2 regions of the Endozoicomonas sp. Z74 genome follow, and region 2 is predicted to be linked to the other one. Evidence: predicted binding sites of a transcription regulator. Region 2 holds the regulator's gene; the other holds the start of a gene.
What was found. The regulator LexA, encoded in region 2, represses DNA repair genes until DNA is damaged. The targets are predictions, from matches to a motif close to TACTGTNTANNTANACAGTA.

Region 1: ACNRUY_RS08700 (DNA topoisomerase III) is a predicted target of LexA. The motif match lies at 1,732-1,751, and genes of this name have one in related genera.

The regions. Positions count from the first base shown of each region.
Region 1 covers NZ_JBLYZI010000022.1:5,170-8,350, reverse strand. Annotated here, with positions in the region: gene ACNRUY_RS08710 (DsbA family protein) at 1-74, shown strand, start outside; gene ACNRUY_RS08705 (serine/threonine-protein kinase) at 126-1,568, opposite strand; gene ACNRUY_RS08700 (DNA topoisomerase III) at 1,834-3,181, shown strand, end outside.
Region 2 covers NZ_JBLYZI010000016.1:57,924-61,104, reverse strand. Annotated here, with positions in the region: gene ACNRUY_RS06965 (DUF6586 family protein) at 1-288, shown strand, start outside; gene ACNRUY_RS06960 (hypothetical protein) at 537-779, shown strand; gene ACNRUY_RS06955 (SulA-like leucine-rich domain-containing protein) at 837-1,271, opposite strand; gene lexA (transcriptional repressor LexA) at 1,357-1,953, opposite strand; gene ACNRUY_RS06945 (TetR/AcrR family transcriptional regulator) at 2,130-2,759, shown strand; gene ACNRUY_RS06940 (L,D-transpeptidase family protein) at 2,869-3,181, shown strand, end outside.

The DNA.
Region 1 (3,181 bases), on a different contig from region 2:
AATACCAGGAGGTGCCTTTCAGTTATACGGAAGCTTCGGTGACGGTTGATTTTCTCATTGATCTATTGAGTTAATCAGGGTGCACCAAGAATGTCCAGCTGAGTGTTTAGGGCCATTCAAGGGGCTTAATCCAGGTCATCAAGTTCTGAGTCACTATTCAGTTTTTCAAGGCACTCGTTCAAGCGTTCACAGGTTTTTTCAGGGCTTAAGCGTCGTGAAGGGTTTTGATCCAGTAAGGTGATAATAACATTGAGCAGGCCACTGTCATCATTTTCAAAAACCGGGAAGTGACGTTCAATATATTCTTTTTTTGACCCTCTACTTCGGCGTGAAAACCATAAGGTTCTGGTAAGGGATTCTTCTTTTTTTTCAGGAGGGCTATTGTGTACCCCTTCAGAACTTAAACAATCCAACGGACAGTCAGTGGCCAACTCAAAAAGAAGCGAGCCCAAACTCCACATGTCGGCCGCTTTGCCATGAGATGATCTCGTATAGAGTTCCGGCGCTACATAACAGGGCGTGCCACAACTGGTCATCGTTTTTTGTTCCTCGTCAAGCAACTTGCTTAAGCCAAAGTCAATCAGTTTTGGGGTCATGGTTTGATCGATTACAATGTTTTCTGATTTGATGTCACGGTGAATTATGTTCATTGAATGGAGGTGGCCGATGGCACTGGCCATGGGTATACCCAGCTTTATGGCAGTACAAACCCCAGTGGGATAATATTCTTTGATCTTCATCGCCAGGGCATTTCCATCTTCGGCTTTTTTGGTGACATTAAAAATATCCATACCATTGACGAATTCACTGACCACGGCATCCATTTGATAAAGGTGCCTCTGGTCGACAGGGATATCATCAGGTGAGCTTATGGCTAAAAAATCACCCTCTTGTTTGTGGGATACAACCAGATAGTGCAGCTTTGCTATGTTAGGGTGATCAATATTCAATAACCCGATTACTTCACCTTTGTATAAGCTGAGCCACTCGGGCTGTTCATAATTTTCAATTATTTTTACGGCATAGACCTCACCTTTTTCATCAATCCATCGGTTGACATTGCCCAATGTGCCTTTCTCAATTGCACCCTCAGGCACAGGATGGAGCTGAAGGCACTGTGTAATAGCTTGTTCGATCTGTGACTGACTTTTTGGAGCAACCGGAATATCCAAGGCCAGCTTGAGCTTTTGTTTTTGTGAATCCAAAGATGCAGGCGGTTTGCTCTGGGGGGGCTCTGCTGTTTCCACTGAGGGAGCATTTAGAGTGGATGGAGTTTCAGAAATGGCTTGCTCTCTGAATGGGGCTGGTTCTGATACTGGCTCCACTTCAGGCTCCGGAGCGGGCTTGATGGTAAAATAATCAAGGGTTTTCCCCAGTCCCCAACCGGCAGCTGACCCCGTTATTCCTCCAGCAATGGTTGACTTAACAGAGCCCTTGCAGGCGCCAACCAGGATGCCACAGAAAGTACCTGCCAGCGTGGTTACGGTCACTGTGTCATAGCCAGATGGCTTTCCTTCTGGTCTTGGCGTAGAAGGGGGTGATGCAGATACTCCTGTTGTGGCTGGCATAATCAAGCGGTCTCCGGTTAAAAATGGGTTTGGGCATTGAAAGCCCCGGACTGAAATAAAGTAATGAACCGAATGTCTGCTTTGACCAACAGGCCGGTTAGTAGGGGTGACATTATTAACCGTGTGGCTTAAGTGTTGGTTTTTTCCCCGGATTCCATAATAATACTGTATAAATAATCAGTTTTAATGCCCTGTATCTGTCCCCTGATGAAACCTTGGGCATACTGATCCGGAGAACTTTCGACGTTTATGGAAACCATCCATCATGCGATTGATCATCGCTGAGAAACCCAGCCTGGGGCGGGCCATTGCCGATGTGCTGAAAAAGCCGCTGAAAAAGCACGAGGGCTATATTGAGGCGGCTTCGGGCGATGTGGTGACCTGGTGCATAGGCCACCTCCTGGAGCAAGAGGAGCCCGATGCCTATGACCCGGCTTATAAAAAGTGGCAACTGGACCATCTGCCTATTCTTCCTCAACAGTGGCTGCTTCGACCCCGTAAAGGGGGGCGGGCTCAGCTGGGTGTTATCCGTAAACTGCTCAAGCGGGCGGATATCATTGTTCATGCCGGTGACCCGGACCGGGAAGGGCAGTTGCTGGTGGATGAGGTGCTGGATTACCTGAAGTTGTCCGCCACCCGTCGCAGGGAGGTAAGGCGGCTGCTGGTGAATGACCTTAATCCGGCTGCGGTTCGCCAGTCCCTGGAACGCCTTCGTTCCAATCAGGAATTTGTCCCTCTGGCAGTATCGGCCCTGGCCCGCTCAAGAGCCGACTGGTTGTACGGAATTAACCTGACCCGTGCCTGTACGTTGCTGGGGAGGAAAGTGGGGCATAATGGTCTGCTCTCTGTGGGACGGGTGCAAACCCCGATTCTTGGGCTGGTGGCCCGGCGGGATGAAGACATAGAGCACTTTCAGCCCAAGCCCTATTTTGAAGTGTTTGCGGTGCTGTTCACCGATCAGGGGGAGTGTTTCCGGGCCAAATGGCAGCCCAGCGAGGCTTGTCAGCCCTGGATGGACGACGAAGGTCGGGTGCTTGACCACCGCCTTGCCCAGAATGTCGTGGACCGCATTACCGGAAAGACCGGCCAGGTGATCCGTGTTGACGATAAAAAGGGCAGGGAGCCACCGCCTCTGCCCTATTCACTGTCGGTATTGCAGATTGATGCCGCCCGGCAGTTGCGACTGGATGCCAGTAAAGTGCTGGACAGCTGTCAGCGTCTTTACGAGCGGAAATTGATTACCTACCCCCGTTCCGATTGCCGTTATCTGCCGGAAGAGCACTTTGGCCAGGCGCCGGAAATACTGGCGACGATCCGGAATAACTGTTTCTCCCTGGCAAAGGCGGTGGATCAGGCGTTGCCAGAGCGCCGGAGCAAAGCCTGGAATGATGGCAAGGTAGGCGCTCACCATGCCATTATTCCCACGGCCTGTAGAGCTGACCTTGACCGGCTCGCGGACATCGATCGGAAGGTGTATGAGCTGATTGCCAGGCAATACCTTGTTCAGTTTTATCCCGATCACACCTTTCGCAAGCGCACAGTGGAGGTGGAGATTGAAAAAGGAGTGTTCAGGGCCAGTACCCGTCAGGCTGTGGAGGAAGGCTGGAAGGCCG
Region 2 (3,181 bases):
CCCACACTGGATGAGGCAATTAACAGCATTCATCTCAAGGGTGAGGTGTCATCTGAGTTGCAGTACATCGAGCAGCTTGAACAGCATGAGTCGTGGTTGTCCTCTTTGCTCCGCTCTCACCAGGAGTGCCTGATGCCGACGCAGAGAAAGGTGCCCGAAAGGTCCTCAGAGATACCCCTGGTAAGTGCTTCCGCTATGGATCTTGAGCTGCCGGATAGTGCGGCCAGTATTCTGGTCTCCCTGAAAGAACTGGTGACTTATAGTCGCAACTTCAGCCTTGAGTGGTAGCCTTCTGGCATATTGCAATGACGGCCGGTACACATTCCTGTGGGAAGCGCCAGTGGAAATCGGATGTATGCCAGTTTGAAGGCCTCACCTTGAAAGCCAATAGCGGCTAATGCAAAATAGCCCGGTTAACTTAACCCCTTTAAAGGCACCTCTATTCAAGTGATTGAACGAGTGCCGCTTTACCATTGAACCAGTGGCCTGCGCACCTGCCATGGTTCTATTTAAGAGCAATCAGGTACTGGATCACTATGTCAGCGACTTTTCTTGAAATTGTTGAGCTCCCATCAGGGGAGATTGTATTGCGTCGAAGCGATGAGGAAAGTGCTGAGCCCCTGGTGACCATGACATTTTCCCAGGAGTTGCTGGAATTCCTCCAGGGGGATCAATTTGAAGTGGCCCGCATTATGCTGGACGCCTGCATAGAAGAGGTCAGCCGTAAAACCGAGGCCGGTACCGAAGGCTATATTCCTGAAAACCGGGTTTTGCACTAACCGTTTCATCATGCTGACCGGCTTTATCGGGTGGCCGGTTATATCGTGCTACAGGTATTAATCCCGGTTTCGAATGGCCAGCCCCTGGCATCGTCCGCTTCTGGCTGCCAATTCAAGTTCATTCAGGGTTGAGGAATCCAGCTGATTAATCCAGCTGACCACGGTATGACTGGTACCGGAGGCCAGGGCCTGGCGGGTCAGCTTCAGGGAATCCTGTCGGGCTGAGGGATTGAGCACCTGAACCCGGTTATTGCTGATGCCAGACAGTTTCAGCCATTTCTTGGTTTTTAAGGCATGTTCGCTGGAAAGGATCAGAGTGAGCCAGCGGGGCTCCTGATCGTTAGCCAGATCATTGAGCATGGACTTTAAAAATTGGCCTGCCTGCCATGGGGGGCCAGATAGAATCAGCTCATCAATCGCGCTTTTGTGGTTCCAGGAGCCTGGGTTTGTCCTGGAGGCGGTGGTCAGGGGATGAGTCGTTAATGCTTGCATGTCAGGCCCTCCACTACAGACGGGTGTTTATGCTCTTTGAGTATTTATGCCTTTAGGCCTTTAGACCCTTCAGGTCCTGTGGGTTTCAATTCCTTATTACGCCGACACTGAGCCCTTCAATGGCAAAAATGTCATGGTTCAGGTCTACCTCGATGGTGGTGAAGTCCGGGTTTTCCGGATGCAGGTAAACTTTGTTCCGTTTCTGTTCGAACCGCTTCACTGTTACTTCATCCTCGATCCGGGCCACTACGATCTGGCCGTTCTGGGCAACACTGGTTTTGTGAACCGCCAGCAGATCCCCATCCAGAATACCGATGTCCTTCATACTCATGCCCCTGACCCTGAGCATAAAGTCGGCTTTGGGTGAGAAAAAAGAGGGGGTGATCGAAAGATGGTTTTCAATATGTTCCTGGGCAAGAATCGGGCTTCCTGCAGCCACCTGCCCGATAATGGGAAGTCCCAGAGCATCAGAGCCCGGGATACGAATCCCTCTTGAAGCGCCGGGTGTGATTTCGATGGCCCCCTTTCTGGCCAGGGCCCTGAGGTGTTCCTCGGCCGCGTTGGGAGAACGGAAGCCAAAAGTGCTGGCAATTTCAGCACGGGTAGGGGGAAATCCTGTTTCTTCTATATGGGCCTTGATCAGTTCAAGAATCTCGGCCTGTCGTTTGGTGAGCTTAATCATGGCTGGTGTCTGTGTTTTTATACAGTATCTGTAATTATATACAGTATATTGATTCCTGCAAGGGACTGTTTTCTTGAACCACCGGGTTTATTGCGGTATTACTTTTACAACTTGCAGTTTTTGGTTTCAAACGGTAGTTTTAAACAATTGTTTATGCTAATGGTGCTTAAGAAAGTATGTCACAGTCAGCCACTGTAGAACGAATCCTGGACGCAGCTGAACAGCTGTTTGCTGAGCATGGGTTTGCGGAAACCTCTCTGCGGGCGATTACCAGTCATGCAGGAGTCAATCTGGCGGCTGTCAACTATCACTTTGGTTCCAAAAAAGCCCTGATCCAGGCGGTTTTTTCAAGGTTCCTTGAGCCTTTTACCACCAATCTGGCCAGTGCACTTTCCCAGATCAATGAGCAAAACAATACCCCCGACCTGGAAGAGGCCCTGCATATGCTGGTGGACCAGATTATGGCGGTCAAACCCCGCAGAGAAAATGATCTGTCGGTATGCATGCGACTAATCGGGTTGGCTTATTCCCAGGGGCAGGGGCACCTCAAGAAATATTTACGGGAAGTGTATGGCGAGGTTTTTGAGGATTACCTTAAGTTGCTGATCAAAACCTGCCCGAATCTGCCCGCCGGGGATCTTTTCTGGCGGGTCTATTTTATTCTGGGTGCTGCGGTGTTTACCCTGTCGGGATCAGATGCGCTCCGGGCCATTGCCGAGAATGATTATGGTACCCGCTATGAGGTGGAAGAGATTCTCAGGAAAATGGTGCCCTTTATGGCGGCAGGCCTGCGTGCCCATACCTGAGATGAATACGGCAACGGGTGAAGATACCCATTGTTAATTACCCGCTCTTTGAGGTTTTGATGGCCTCTCTGTTCCCTTTTTCTGTAACCCAGCGGAGTCCAGGTTTTCTATGCATCTGTCGGTTCATATTGCCACCCAGGAGATGATCCTGCATCAGGACAATGGTCAGGTTCGACGCTATAGCATCTCAACCGCCAGTAAAGGGACTGGGCAGCAGGAGGGTAGCTGGCAGACCCCCCTTGGACGTCATGTCATCAGAGCCAAAATTGGTGAAGGTCTGCCGCTGCACTCAGTATTCGTCAGTCGTCGCTTTACCGGGGAGATTTATTCCCCGGAATTAACAGCAGTATACCCAGGCAGAAAAGACTGGATCTTAAGCAGGATTCTTTGGCTCAGCGGGCTTGAGCCAGGATACAACCGCC